Regions from separate parts of the Massilia endophytica genome, predicted to be linked through region 2. Evidence: predicted binding sites of a transcription regulator. Region 2 holds the regulator's gene; the other holds the start of a gene.

The links. Region 2 encodes sigma-54, which starts transcription at its own class of promoters, with help from an activator protein. Its sites were predicted from a motif close to TGGCANGNAANCTGCTTT; they were not measured.
Region 1: the regulator sigma-54 is predicted to act here: its motif matches at 3,280-3,297, upstream of glnA (type I glutamate--ammonia ligase).

What each region holds. Positions count from the first base shown of each region.
Region 1 covers NZ_CP088952.1:495,431-502,910, reverse strand. Annotated here, with positions in the region: gene ntrC (nitrogen regulation protein NR(I)) at 1-138, opposite strand, end outside; gene glnL (nitrogen regulation protein NR(II)) at 142-1,233, opposite strand; gene LSQ66_RS02375 (DUF4124 domain-containing protein) at 1,230-1,706, opposite strand; gene glnA (type I glutamate--ammonia ligase) at 1,802-3,217, opposite strand; gene LSQ66_RS02365 (rhodanese-like domain-containing protein) at 3,456-3,914, shown strand; gene LSQ66_RS02360 (sulfatase-like hydrolase/transferase) at 3,911-5,341, opposite strand; gene LSQ66_RS02355 (TonB-dependent receptor plug domain-containing protein) at 5,469-7,480, opposite strand, start outside.
Region 2 covers NZ_CP088952.1:5,252,033-5,259,512, forward strand. Annotated here, with positions in the region: gene LSQ66_RS24080 (KdsC family phosphatase) at 1-185, shown strand, start outside; gene lptC (LPS export ABC transporter periplasmic protein LptC) at 194-787, shown strand; gene lptA (lipopolysaccharide transport periplasmic protein LptA) at 806-1,378, shown strand; gene lptB (LPS export ABC transporter ATP-binding protein) at 1,381-2,136, shown strand; gene LSQ66_RS24100 (RNA polymerase factor sigma-54) at 2,141-3,610, shown strand; gene hpf (ribosome hibernation-promoting factor, HPF/YfiA family) at 3,664-4,023, shown strand; gene LSQ66_RS24110 (LysR family transcriptional regulator) at 4,075-4,974, opposite strand; gene LSQ66_RS24115 (NAD(P)H-dependent oxidoreductase) at 5,060-5,836, shown strand; gene LSQ66_RS24120 (enoyl-CoA hydratase/isomerase family protein) at 5,887-6,972, shown strand; gene LSQ66_RS24125 (Lrp/AsnC family transcriptional regulator) at 6,969-7,430, shown strand.

The DNA.
Region 1 (7,480 bases), 630 kb from region 2:
CGGGGTTTCCTGGTCCAGGGCCGCGATGGCGTCGCGCGCATTGGCAAAGCTGCGCGTGGCCAGGTTCTCACGCGCCAGCGCCTTCTCCAGTACCCAGCGGATCGATTCGTCGTCGTCAACTATCCAGATTGGTTTCATGTCTTATGGCAATGGCAGCAATATCCTGAAGTCGGTGTATCCGGGTCGGCTTTCGCATTCGATGACGCCCAGGTGCTGGTGCACGAAGGTCTGCGCCAAGGTCAGGCCGAGGCCGCTGCCCCCGTCCCGGCCCGAGACGAGCGGATAGAAGATGCGGTCGCGGATCTGCGGCGGAATGCCCGGTCCATTGTCGATGATATGCAAATCTAATGCCAGGTTGTAACGGACCTTCGCCAGGGTGACCTGGCGCGCCACCCGCGTCCGGAAACGGATCTCGGCGTCGCCGTTCTCGATGCGCCCGGCCAGCGCCTGGGCCGCGTTGTGCGCGATGTTGAGCACGGTCTGGATCAGCTGTTCCTTGTCGCCCCGGAACTCGGGGATGGAGGCGTCGTAGTCGCGCAGGATGGCCAGGCCGCTGGGGAACTCGGCCAGCATGAGGCTGCGCACCCGCTCCAGCACCTCGTGGATATTCACGTCGCCCACGATGTGCGGGCGGCGGTGCGGCGCCAGCAGGCGGTCCACCAGGGTCTGCAGGCGGTCCGCCTCCTTGATGATGACCTGGGTGTACTCGCGCAGCTGCCCCAGGTGCAGGGGCGGCAGCTCCATCTCCAGCAGCTGGGCCGCGCCGCGGATGCCGCCCAGGGGATTCTTGATCTCGTGCGCCAGGTTGCGGATGAGCTCCTTGTTCACCTGGCTCTGGTCCAGCAGCCTTTCCTCGCGGTCCAGCTTCATCTGCTGCACGGTCTCGCGCAGTTCCAGCAGCAGCCCGTCCTCCGGCGCCTCCAGGGCGCTGACGATGCCGTGCACATGCAGGGGTTCGCGCCCCGCCCGCTCCAGCGCGAGCTCCTGGCGCAGGTCGGAGAACTTGTGGGCGCGGGCCTGGGCCAGCACATGGTCCAGCTCCGCCGTGTTGATGAAGAGATCGCGCAGCGCCAGGCGCGACATGGCCTTCAGCGACGATTCCAGCAGGTTTTCCGCCGCCGCATTGGCGTAGACGATATGGTTGCTGGCATCGAGCAGCAGGACGGCTGAAGCCAGCAGGTCCAGGCCGGCCAGCTCGGCGGGCCGCGGGGCCGGCTTGCTTGCACTATTCATCGGATGTTCGAGATTTCCCGCTTCAGCGCTTCCACGTTCTTTTCCGAACGCGCAATATTGTCGCGCAGCCCGGCCACGCGTTCCTGGTACTTGGCGTAGTTGCGTTCGTCGCCCCGCCGTTCGGGCTCGCCGTTGTTGAATTCCGCCTTCAGCTCGCCCAGCCTCTTCATCTCCGCGTTCAGCTCCTCGGTGAGGATGGCGCGCCGGTCGGCGTCGCGCGCCTTCTGCTCCGCCGTGTCCACGCGCGGGAACTGGGAAGCGGCGGCTGGCACCTGGGGCCGCGCGCGCGGCGGCGGCGCGGAGCGCGCGGCCGGAGCGGGAATGGCGCCCGGCAGATCGAGCAGCGTGCAGTGGCTGCCCTTGCGCGTATCCGTGTATTCCTTGTGCCCGTTGGCATCCACGCAGCGATAGATCTGGGCCTGGGCCGAACCGGCCGCCAGCGCCAGCGCCACTACAAGAATCCTCGTTTTCATGCCCCGACTATACAACATCCGAAAAAAAACGCGAGGAAAGCACAGGCTTGCCTCGCGTTCTCCGGCAGCCGGCCCGCGGGCCGGCGGCAGCGCCATTACAGCGAGTAGTACATGTCGAATTCGACCGGATGCGTGGTCTGGCGCATGCGGGTCACTTCGGTCATCTTCAGCTCGATGTAGGCGTCGATCATGGAGTCGGTGAACACGCCGCCGCGGGTCAGGAATTCGCGGTCCTTGTTCAGGTGATCCAGTGCCTCTTCCAGCGATGCGCAGACGGTCGGGATCAGCGCGTCTTCTTCCGGCGGCAGGTGGTACAGGTCCTTCGACGCTGCTTCGCCCGGATGGATCTTGTTCTGCACGCCGTCCAGGCCCGCCATCATCAGCGCCGCGAAGCACAGGTACGGGTTGGCCAGCGGATCAGGGAAGCGGGTTTCGATGCGGCGGCCTTTCGGGTTCGCCACGTGCGGAATACGGATCGAGGCCGAACGGTTGCGGGCCGAGTAGGCCAGCTTCACCGGCGCTTCGTAGCCGGGCACCAGGCGCTTGTACGAGTTCGTGCCGGGGTTGGTGATGGCGTTCAGGGCCTTGGCGTGCTTGATGATGCCGCCGATGTAGTACAGGGCGAAGTCGGACAGGCCGGCGTAGCCGTCGCCTGCGAACAGGTTCTTGCCGTCCTTCCAGATCGACTGGTGCACGTGCATGCCCGAGCCGTTGTCGCCCACCACAGGCTTCGGCATGAAGGTGGCGGTCTTGCCGTAGCTGTGGGCCACGTTCCAGACGATGTACTTCAGGTTCTGGGTCCAGTCGGCGCGCTCGACCAAGGTCGAGAACTTGGTGCCGATTTCGTTCTGGCCTGCGCCCGCCACTTCGTGGTGGTGCACTTCGACCGGGATGCCCATGGATTCCAGGATCAGGCACATTTCAGAGCGCATGTCCTGGAAGGAGTCGACCGGAGGCACCGGGAAGTAGCCGCCCTTCACGGTCGGACGGTGGCCGCTGTTGCCGCCTTCGATGTCCTTGTCGGTGGACCAGGAAGCTTCGTCGGAGTCGATCTTGACCATCGCGCCGGACATGTCGATCTTCCACTTCACCGAGTCGAAGATGAAGAATTCAGGTTCCGGGCCGAAGTAGGCGGTGTCGCCCAGGCCGGAGGACTTCAGGTAGGCTTCCGCGCGCTTGGCGATGGAGCGCGGGTCGCGGTCGTAGCCCTTGCCGTCGGAAGGCTCGATCACGTCGCACTGCATGAACAGCGTGGTCTCTTCCATGAAGGGGTCGATATTGGCGGTGTTGGGATCGGGGATCAGCAGCATGTCGGAGGCCTCGATGCCCTTCCAGCCTGCAATCGAAGAACCGTCGAAGGCGTGGCCCGATTCGAACTTGTCGATGTCAAAGGCGGACACAGGCACGGTCACGTGCTGCTCTTTACCACGGGTGTCGGCGAAACGGAAGTCAACGAATTTGACTTCGTTTTCTTTTACCATCTTCAGTACTTCTTCGGCGGTCATTGCCATGCGTATCTCCTAAGTGAAAAGGGCTGCCGCAGCGGACTGCGGCACTAAGCTCGTAGTTTGTTAAAGCATGTTTCATGCCAGCCGGCATCAGCGCTAGAATCCTTTTAGCAAGGCTCTGCACCATGGCGAGTCACTGCACCGTTAAGGTGCATTCATGGCATTTTGCACTGTTATGGTGAAAATGCATCGCTGTGGTGCATGAATATCATAAACGAAGATCAAAACGGAAAGACAGCCCATGGCAAGCCCCGAGCAGATTCTCGAACGCGCCCGCGCGCGCGACACCTCCCTCCCCTATGCCGGTGCCGTGACGCCGGAAGAGGCGTTCCAGCTGCTGAAATCCGATCCCGCAGTGCGGCTGGTGGACGTGCGCACCAATGCGGAGCGGGACTGGGTGGGCCGCGTCATCCTGCCGGAGGCCCAGCATGCCGCCGTGCAATGGAGCACCTGGCCGGGCGGCGTGCCCAACCCGGATTTCCTGTCCCAGCTGGCGGCCGTGGCGAAGCAGGACGAGGTGCTGCTCTTCCTGTGCCGCTCCGGCGTGCGCTCGCGCCATGCGGCCAGGCTGGCCACCGAGAACGGCTACACGCAGTGCTACGACATCCTGGAAGGCTTCGAGGGCGACAAGGACGCGGCAGGCCACCGCAAGACGGTGGGCGGCTGGTGCAAGGCGGGCCTGCCCTGGATGGGCGCCTAAAGGCCCGCATCGGACCACAGGGCGAGGTACTCGCCCGAGCGGTTCAGCAGGTCGCGCTCCATGTCCCGCAGGCGGCCCGGCGGCGGCCGGTCCTCATGGACGCCGAAACCGCTGTAGCCCAGGCCCAGGCGCCCCTGCGGCACCTCGAAGCCAGAAAACTCGAGGATGGTGGGCAGCAGGTCGAAATGGAGCAGCTGCTCCCGGTTCGGCCGCGGCGCCTCGCGCGCGATGAAGGCATTGAAGATGCTGCGCCGCGCCTGCCGCTCCAGCCGGGCGGACAGGGGATTCTTGCGCGCCAGGTGGTCGCCCACGATCACGATACTGGTACTCTCCATCAGGCCGCTTTGCCGCACATGCTCCACGAAGGCCGCGGCCTCCCGCGCCGTGCAGGCGACCACGCCCGCGAAAGCGGCGAAACCCTGCCTGGCGCAGTCCGGCGACAGGTAGTTTCCCGGCTCGTGCATGTCGGAGGTGAGCAGGGTCAGGTTGAAGCGCTGGCGCGACGCGGCCAGCTCGCCCAGCTTGCGCCGCGCCTGGCGGAACAGGTCGGCATCGTTGAGCCCCCAGCCGTTCATGGCGCCCGCCGCGGCGCCCTGCCGCAGCCACTCCTCCCGGCCCAGGATCTCGTGGTAGTGGTGCTGGCGCAGGAACTTGTCCTTGCCCGCAAAGCCGGTGGAGGCGCCGCCCAGGAAGACGTTGCGGTAGCCCTGGGCCGCCAGCAGGTCCGGCAGGCAGACGGCCCTCTTCAGGAAGGAATCCATGACCTGGCCCTGGGTGTTGCCGTCGAAGAGGGTGACGCGCTCCAGCGGCACGCCGCACTGCGTGGCCACCATGGCTGCAATGGTCCAGCCTGTTCCTGGCGCCTGCGCATAGACAGGAAAGCTGGCGGCGCGCAGCCCGCCCAGGGGCGCCAGCAGGTCGCGGCCGAAGGCGGCACGGTCGGCATAGCCCGCCTCCAGGCTTTCCACGTAGATGAGGATCAGGTTCTTCGGCGCCTTCGCCTTCAGCGCGGCGGGATCGGGGCGCACATAGTGTGCGCCGAAGTAATCGGGCCCGAAGCGGGCGCCCGCGTACTTCAGGGCCGAGAGGTCGCACAGCCAGAACAGCGCCGCGGCCGCCAGCAGCAGCTGGGGAAAGAAGCGGTGCAGCCTGCGCAGCCAGGGCGCGCCTGCCGCGGGCAGGCGCGACTCGGCCAGCCACAGCAGCGCCAGGAACAGCAGGGGCGCCAGCACGCACCAGCGGATGAAGCGCCGCGTGAAGACAGGATCCGAGCTGCGCACGAGCTCCACGCCGAACTGCAGGTGGTAGGCGATCTGGCCGATGTCCGGATCGCCGAAGTAGCGGTGGATCCAGTAGCTCAGGCAGAAGAGGAACAGCGCCAGCAGATAGAAGCCGCCGCGCGCAAGCTGTGAGAAGGAGATGTGCATGGCTGCCCATCTTCCCAAGCTTGTGTATCAGGCAAGTTTCCTGCTGTGAAGGTTTTGTATCGAAGCGTTGCCCAAAGTACAAAAGCCCGCCCCGGCGGACCGGGACGGGCTTTCTGGCTGCGCTTTCTTAGAACGCGTAGCTCATGCGGGCGTAGACGTAACGGCCCGAACGGCCGAACGGCGAGTAGTTCGAGAACGGCGCATTGCCGGTCGTATTCTGCGCCGTGGTGTAGGCGTCAGGATACTGGTCGAACAGGTTGTCCGCGCCCACGGCCAGCGACAGCTGCTTGCTGAAGGCATAGCGGCCCTCCAGGTCCACCAGCGTCTTGGCCGATGCCCACTGGTCCAGCGTCGCAGGCGATGCCGGAGTCAGGATCTTGCCGTAGCGCGTGGCGCGCAGGGTGGCGCCCCAAGGGCCCATGGACCAGGTGCCGCTGGCCGAGAACTTGGTCTTCGGCGTGCCTTCCTCGAAGGTCAGCACGTTGACGCGGTCGAACAGGATGGGCGCCGGGCTCAGGGCTGCCAGCTGTGCCGTCGCAGGCACGCGGGTCACATCCGTCTTCGTGTAGTTGCCCGCCACCGTCAGGTCCAGCTTGCCGGCCTGGCCCAGGGAGAAGGGATGGTTGAAGACCACGTCCACGCCATCGGTCGTGGTGTCCACGCCGTTGATGAAGAAGCGGCCGCCGCCGATGCCCACGAAGCCGCGCGAAGTCAGGAAGTTACGCACGTTGGCGGCGGTCAGGTTCTCCGACAGCACGATGCGGTTGCGGATCTTGATCTTGTAGCCGTCCACGGTCAGGCTGCCGCGGCCCAGCTTCATCACCGCGCCGAAGGAGTAGTTGGTAGACTTCTCGGCTTCCAGCGGCTTGGCGCCCATCGCCACCGCCGCCGGATCGCTCGGCTTGAAGGTGGTGATGTCGAACGGCACGCCGTTGATGAAGTTGGTCGAGGTCGAGGTGAAGAACTGCTGCTGCATCGACGGCGCACGGAAGCCGTTCTGCACCGAACCGCGCAGGGCGAAGTCCTTGGTGAAGTTGTAGCGGCCTGCCAGCTTGCCCGACCAGTTGTTGCCGAAGTCGGAATAGTGCTCGCCGCGCACAGCGAAGGAGCCCAGGAAGTTCTGGGTCAGGTTCGCTTCGAAGTCGGCGAACACGCTCAGCGCGGTGCGGTGGTTGTTCGACGCGTCGCTCGGACGGAAGCCAGGGAAGACCTGGGAACCGGAAGCGGTGGGCGCGCCGCTCGGCAGCAGCACGCCGCCGTTGCGGTAGGAGTCCGGCTCGCCCGCCTCCAGCTTGTAGCCCTCGCGGCGCGCTTCGGCGCCCACGGCCACGTTCAGGTCCGACGCCAAGCCCACGTCGAACTGGCGCACGCCGGACAGGTTGAAGGTGAGCTGGTCGTAGGAGTAGCCGCCTGCGTCGAAGCTGGTCTTGGACGAGGGGCCGATCGAGCGGTTCAGCGTGTTCTCGATGGTGTAGTCCATCTTGTTCTTGCCGTAGCTCAGGGAGGTGTCCATGTCCCAGGAACCCAGGGTCCAGGTCACGCCGCCTGCCGCGCTGAAGTCGTCCACATCCGGAGCGATGATCGGCAGGAAGCCGTTCGGATAGATCTGGATGGTGTTGTTGTCCTGCAGGGCGCGGCGGAAGAAGCCGCCCGAACGCGCTTCGCGCTTCTGGTAGCTGGTCCAGCCGTACAGCTTCACGCCGTCGCCCAGGTTGTTGCCCGCGTTGACGAAGACGGTGGACTGCTTCATCTCGGGCTCGCCGTACCAGGCGTTGAAGCGGTTGATGGTGGCTTCGCGCGGATCGAAGGCGCCGTTCACCAGCGGGTATTGCTGGCGCATGTCGTAGCCGCTGCGCTCCGTGTGCGCCTGGTCCTTGTATTCGGCGGCGATGGTCACATAGCCGGTATCGCCGAAGCCCAGGCCCTTCCACAGGCTCACGGTGCCGGTCTGGCCGTCGGTGCGCTTGCGCGAGGTGGGGCCGGCGGACCAGTTGGCGCCCGCTGGCGGCGGCGCCACGGCGAACTCGTATTCGGTCAGGCGGGCGCCGTAGCTCACGGTCGCTTCGCCGCCGGTGCGGTCGGTGCGCAGGCGGATGTTCACCACGCCCGCGATGGCGTCCGAGCCGTATTGGGCGGACG
Region 2 (7,480 bases):
ACCTGCCCATCCTGAGCCGCGTGGGCTTTGCCGTGTCCGTGCCCAACGGCCGCCCGGAAGTGCACAGCCGCGTGCACCACATCACGGAAGCCTTCGGCGGCCGCGGCGCGGTGCGCGAGGTCTGCGAGTTCGTGATGCGTGCGCAGAACAGCTATGACAGAATCCTGAACCAGTTCATGGTCTGAGGAACACAATGCGCAACCAGAGGACTGCCCACCGTTTCAAGGTTTCCATCGGCATGATGCTGGCGCTGTTCTGCGCCATCGGCAGCTTCTGGCTGCTGGAGCTGATGAACCGCAGCGGCGCGGAACTGCAGGCGGACCGCCGCCTCAATGAGCCGGACCATATCATCGAGCGCTTCAGCCTTGTGCGCATGACGAAGGACGGCAAGCCGAGCTACATCATCTCGGGCGACAAGCTCACGCACCGCCCGGTGGACGATTCTTCGGAGATCGACAAGCCCGTCGTGCGCAGCCTGTCCGGCGAGAACGCGCCGATGGATATTCACGCGGCGCGCGCCCGCATCGACGACGACAACAGCCGCGTGGTGCTGTCGGGCGACGTACGGATCGACCGCGCGGCCTCCGCCACGGCCCAGGAATTCCGCCTGCGCACGCCGGAGCTCACCATTTATCCTGACGAGGACCGCATGCAGACCGACAAGCCGGTCAGCATCACTTCGGGCGCCGCCACCATGAGCGGCATTGGCATGGCGGTCAACAACGCCACCAGCCAGGTCGAAGTCAAGCAGCGCTTGCGGATCACCTATCCGCCGCACCCGCGCTAAAAGCCTATTGGAGCAAAGATGAAATACCTGATCAAACCAATCCTCGCCGCGGCAGCCCTGCTGGCTGCGGCCTTGCCTGCGTCGGCCGAGAAAGCCGACTCCAGCAAGCCCACGCAGATCGAAGCGAACCAGGGCACTTCGGACGAAGTGAAGCAGACCCGCACCCTGATCGGCGACGTGGTGCTCACCCGCGGCACCCTGATCATGAAGGCAGGCCGCGCCCTGGTGACCACCGATCCGCAAGGCTACCAGTACGTGACCTTCTGGGGCGCGCCCGGCGCGCTGGCCACCTTCCGCCAGAAGCGCGATGGCGGCGACCTGTGGATCGAAGGCGAGGCCGAACGCATCGAGTACGACAACAAGGCGGAAATCGTGCGCCTCATCTCCAAGGCCAAGGTGCGCCGCCTGGAAGGCGTGAAGCCCACCGAGGACGTGGAAGGCCCCTTCATCTCCTACGACAGCCGCAAGGAATTCTTCACCGTGGAGAACAGCTCCTCCGGCCAGAGCAAGCCTGGCAGCGGCCGCGTGAGGATGGTGATCCAGCCGAACTCCAGGGCGGCTACCGCTCCTGCACCGGCGCCGGGGAAATAAGCATGCAAGGACAAAGCTGCGGCAGTACCCTCATCGTTCGCGGATTGCAGAAGAGCTACGGCAAGCGCCAGGTGGTGCATGACGTGTCGCTGCAGGTGGAATGCGGGGAAGTGGTAGGCCTGCTGGGACCGAACGGCGCGGGCAAGACCACCTCCTTCTACATGATCGTGGGCCTCGTGCCTTCGGACGCGGGCACCATCGACATCAGCGGCACGGACATCTCCAACCTGGCCATCCACCAGCGCGCCACCATGGGGCTTTCCTATCTCCCGCAGGAAGCTTCCGTGTTCCGCAAGCTCACGGTGGAAGAGAATATCCGCGCCGTGCTGGAGATCCAGAAGGTGGACGGCAAGGCCCTGACCAAGGCGCAGATCGACGAGCGCCTGGACACGCTGCTGGCGGACCTGCAGATCGAGAAGCTGCGCGAGAATCCGGCCCTGTCGCTGTCAGGCGGCGAGCGCCGCCGCGTGGAAATTGCGCGCGCCCTCGCCACCAATCCGCGTTTCGTGCTGCTGGACGAGCCTTTCGCTGGCGTGGACCCGATTGCGGTCATAGAGATTCAACGGATTGTGCGCTTCCTCAAGGAGCGCGGCATTGGCGTACTGATTACCGACCACAATGTGCGCGAAACGCTTGGCATCTGCGATCGCGCCTATATCATTAACCAGGGCAGCGTGCTGGCTTCCGGCCGCCCCGATGACATCATCGCCGACGAATCCGTACGCCGAGTCTATCTCGGCGAGCATTTCCGCATGTAAGGCCATGAAACAATCCCTGCAACTGCGAACGTCGCAGCATCTTGCGTTGACGCCGCAATTGCAGCAGTCCATCCGGCTGCTGCAATTGTCCACGCTTGAGCTGCATCAGGAGCTGGAGCAGCTGCTAACCGAAAACCCCCTGCTCGAACGTCTGGACGACCCGCTGGACCGCAGCGTGCGCCTTCTCGCCGACGGCGCCATCGGCCAGAGCGCGCCGGCGGCCACGCCAGCCGAAGGACCGCCCGGCGAGAACGGGCCGCAGGCCGAGGCCGCGCCTGCGGAAGCCGAACCCTACGAAGGCGACAGCGTGGCCGAGGGCGACAGCGACTGGTCGGGTTCGGGCAGCGGCAAGGCCCCGGACGACGAGGACGCGCGCCCGCAGCTGGAAGCGAGCCACCACAGCCTGCGCGACCATCTGCTGGAGCAGATGCGCGTCACCGTGCAGGAGCCGCGCGACCGGGCGCTGATGGAACTCATCATCGATGCGCTGGACGACAACGGCTATCTTGAAGAAAGCCTCGAGGAAATCCACGCGCGCATTCCGGAAGAGGCGGATGTGGAGCTGGAGGAGCTGCAGACGGCGCTCACGCTGCTGCAAAGCTTCGACCCCGTGGGCGTGGGCGCGCGCAACGCGTCCGAATGCCTCGCCATCCAGATCAGGCGCATGCCGCACATTCCACTGGTCACGCGCCGCATGGCCTTGTGCATCGTGGAAAAACACCTCACCTGGTTCGCCCAGCGCGACTTCAACAAGCTGAAGAAAGCGCTCGATTGCGACGAGGAAGATCTGCGCGAAGCCCAGGCCGTGATCCGCCGCTGCAACCCGCATCCGGGCGCCGCCTTCGCGCAGGATGCGTCAGACTATGTCGTGCCGGACGTGATCGTGAAGAAGGGCCGCAACGGCTGGGTCGTCACGCTGAACAACGACGTGATGCCGCGCCTGCGCGTCAATGCGCTGTATGCCAGTTTGCTCAAGCAGGGCAAGGGCGAAACGCAGATGAATGCGCAGCTGCAGGAGGCCAAGTGGCTCATCAAGAACATGCGCCAGCGGTTTGACACAATTTTGCGCGTTGCACAAGCAATCGTGGAGCGGCAGAAGAACTTTTTCTCGCACGGCGCCGTCGCCATGAGACCCCTTGTGTTGCGCGAAATTGCTGATACACTGGGTTTACACGAGAGTACTATTTCTCGCGTAACAACTCAGAAATACATGCTCACCCCACATGGGATGTTTGAGTTGAAATATTTCTTTGGTAGCCACGTCGCGACTGAAGCTGGGGGTGAAGCTTCCTCGACCGCGATCCGTGCGCTGATTGTGCAATTCACAGGAGCAGAAGACCCGAAAAATCCCTTATCCGACAGTAAGATTGCGGACATGCTAGGAGAACAGGGCATGGTGATTGCGCGACGTACTGTTGCCAAGTATCGCGAAGCCTTGAAGATCCCTCCCGTCAGCCTCCGCAAGTCCTTGTAGTGCATGGGCTCCCCGTGAGCCTTGTAGAGCGACATCATCTTTTAGGAGTGTGTATGAATCTCACCATCAGTGGACATCATCTCGAAGTGACCCCCGCGATTCGCGAATACGTCCAAAACAAGCTGGAGCGCGTGAGACGCCATTTCGATCAAGTGATCGACATTGCTGTCATCCTGAGTGTAGATAACCTCACCGAGAAAGAAAAACGCCAGAAAGCCGAAATCAACCTGCGCATGTCGGGCAAGACCGTGTATGTGGAGAGTTTGGCGCAAGACCTGTATGCCGCGATCGACACCCTGATCGACAAACTGGACCGGCAGGTCATGAAATACAAAGACAAAGTCCAGAACCACAACCATGATGCGATAAAGCATCGCGCCGAGACCTTGGAATCTCCGGCCAGCGCCGCATAAAACAGCGGCATCACCAAACAAGGGCGCACAGGCGCCCTTTTTTGTGCCCCTTCATTCCGCCACTGCCGCAGCAATCGTTTCGCGCAGCCACTTGTGCGCCGGGTCGCGGTGCACGCGCTCGTGCCACAGCATGGCCATTTCGTAGCCGCGAATCGGCACTGGCGCCTCCAGCTGCTGCAGTTCCGGCGCGTCGCGCAGCAGGCGCGAGGGCAGCATCGCCACCAGGTCGGTGGAGGCAAGCACCGAACGCAGGAAGAGAAAATGCGGCACCGACAGCACCACGCGGCGCGTGGCGCCAGCCGCCGCCAGCGCCTCGTCGCTCACGCCCGAGAAACTGCCGCCGCCGGGGGACACGATGGCGTGTTCCAGCGCGCAGAACTGCGCCAGCGTCGGCGCCTTCTTCAGTTTCGGATGCCCCTTGCGCGCCACCAGCACATAGCGCTCCGTGAACAGGGCCCTCCTGCGCAGTCCGGGCGGCGCCTCCTCGCTCGTGTGCAGGGCCAGGTCGATGTCGCCCTGTTCCGCCTGCCTGGCGATGCGGCTGGTCACCACGGGAAGGACCGCCAGCCGCGTGCCGGGCGCCTGCTGCCTCAGGCGGGGCAGGGCGGGCAGCAGAACCGCCGATTCGCCATAGTCCGCCGCCGCCACGCGCCAGGTATTGGCCGCTTCGGCGGGGGCGAAGTCTCCGGCCGGGCCCAGGGCCTGCTCCAGCCCCTGCAGGGCCAGGCGCAGCGGCTCGCGCAGCTCCTCCGCGCGCGCCGTGGGCTGCATGCCGCGCGGACCGGGCAGGAGCAGCGGGTCGCCGAAAATGTCGCGCAGCTTGGCGAGGTGCACGCTCACGGAGGGCTGGGACAGGTGCAGGCGCTGCGCCGCCCTCGTCACGTTGTGCTCGCTCAGCAGCACGTCCAGTGTCACAAGCAGGTTCAGATCGATGCCGCGCAGATTAATCACAGTAATACCTGGAATTCTATTAATTCATTTCCACTATACCTGAGAAATTCGTAAGCTGCCTTCTCCTTATTGTGAAAGCTCAGCCATGAATATCCTGCTCATCTACGCTCATCCCGAACCAACTTCGCTCAACGCCGCGCTTCGCGACTTCACCGTCGGCCGCCTTCAGGCCGCGGGCCATACCGTGGTGGTGTCCGACCTGTATGCCATGGAATGGAAAGCCCGGCTGGACGCGGCCGACACGCTGGCCCACGAGCCCGGCCAGCCGTTCAAGCCCACCACCGCCTCGAAGCATGCCTTCGAAAACGGCCTGCAAAGCGCAGACATCGCCGCCGAACAGGCGAAGCTGCTCGCGGCGGACGTGGTGCTCTTCCAGTTTCCGCTGTGGTGGTTCTCCATGCCCGCCATCATGAAAGGCTGGTTCGAGCGCGTGTACGCCTATGGACTGGCCTACGGCGTGGGGGAGCATTCCGACCGCCACTGGGGCGACCGCTACGGCGAGGGCAGCTTTGCGGGCAAGCGCGCCATGCTGATCGTGACCACCGGCGGCTGGGAATCCCATTACGGACCGCGCGGCATCAATGGCCCCATCGAAGACATCCTCTTCCCCATCCACCATGGCATGCTCCACTACCCGGGCTTCGACGTGCTGCCGCCCTTCGTGCAATACCGCGTGGAACGCATGGGCGAGGAACGCTTTGCCGCCATCTGCGAACAGCTGGGCCAACGGCTCGATACGCTCGCAGATACGCCGCCCATTCCCTTCCGCAAGCAGAACTTCGGCGACTACCTCATCCCCTCCCTGGAGCTGCACCCCGACCTCGCGCCAGGCGCCGCAGGCTTCGCCGTCCACGTCGCATAGTCGCCGCAGCAACGTTACAATGGGCGATCTTAACTATTCGGCATTAGGCGATGAGCGAATTCGTCCAGACTCATGTAACGAACGGCGCGGGCATCATTACGCTGGACCGCCCCAAGGCCCTGAATTCCCTGTCGCTGGACATGGTCAGGGCCATCACTGCTGCGTTGCAGCAGTGGCGCGATGACACAAATATCGCTGCCGTCATCATCCGCTCCACGAGCGAAAAGGCGCTGTGCGCGGGCGGCGATATCCGCTTCTTCTACGAAGTGGGCCAGGCCACGCCGCGCGGCGGCAGCGCCTTGCTGGAAGACTTCTTCACCGAGGAGTACGCCCTCAACCACCTGATCCATTTCTACCCCAAGCCTTACATCGCGCTGATGGACGGCGTGGTGATGGGCGGCGGCATGGGTATCGCCCAGGGAGGACCGGACTGCGGCGTGCGCATCGTGACCAGCCGCACGAAGATGGCCATGCCCGAAGTGAATATCGGTCTCTTCCCGGATGTGGGCGGCAGCCACTTCCTGTCGCACGCGCCGGGCAAACTCGGCATGTATCTCGGCCTGACCGGCGCCACGGTCGGCGCCGCGGACGCGCTCTACCTCGATCTTGCCGACCACTTCGTGCCGGAGCGTGAACTGGACGCCCTGTCCTCGCTGCTGGCCGCCACGCCGGGCCGCGAGCTGCGCACCGCCATCGCATCCTTCTGCCAGCCCTTGCGCGAAGGCGCGGGCGCCAGCGAGCTGGAAGCCCAGCGCGCACTGATCGACCGCCATTTCGCGCATTCCACTGTGGCCGCCATCATGGACTCCCTGCGCAGCGACGCCGCACCCTTCGCGCAGAAGGCGCTGAAGATGATGGAACTGCGTTCGCCGCTCATGATGTGCGTGACCCAGGAGCTGCTCAGGCGCGGCGCATCCATGAGCGTGGCGGACTGCCTGCGCATGGAGCGCAACCTCGTGCGCCGCAATTTCGAGCACGGCGAAGTGATCGAAGGCGTGCGCGCGCTGGTGATCGACAAGGACAACCAGCCGAAGTGGAACCCGCCCTCGCTGGCCGAAGTCAGCGACGCCATGGTGTCGCGCTTCTTCGAGCCCGTGTGGCCGGCTGCCGCCCATCCCCTGCGCCATCTCGCATGAAGGAACTGGACCGCATCGACCGCGAAATCCTGAACATCCTGCAGGAGAATGCGGCCACGCCGCTGCGCGAGATTGCGGAGAAGGTGCACTCCTCGGTTGCCACCTGCCAGCGCCGCATCGCCCAGCTGCGCGCCAGCGGCGTGCTGCTGAAGGACGTGTCCCTCGTGGACCGCGTGCTGGCGGGCATGGCGCTGACGGTCTTCGTATCGGTGGAGCTGGAACACCAGAACAGCGCCATCCTCAAGCAGTTCGAGGCGCGCATGCGCGAGGAGCCGCTGGTAATGTCCTGCTACGAGGTGGCGGGAGAGTTCGACTTCATGCTGATCGTGACGGCGCCTTCGATGGACGCCTATCACGAGTTCACGCGCCGCGTCTTCACTTCCAATAACAACGTCATCAACGTCAAGAGCCTGTTCGCCATGAACTGTTCGAAGTTCGAGACCAAGCTGACACTGTGAGAAATCTTCCCGCGGCGCCCGGCCATTTCGGGATTTCGTACCGCCGCCGG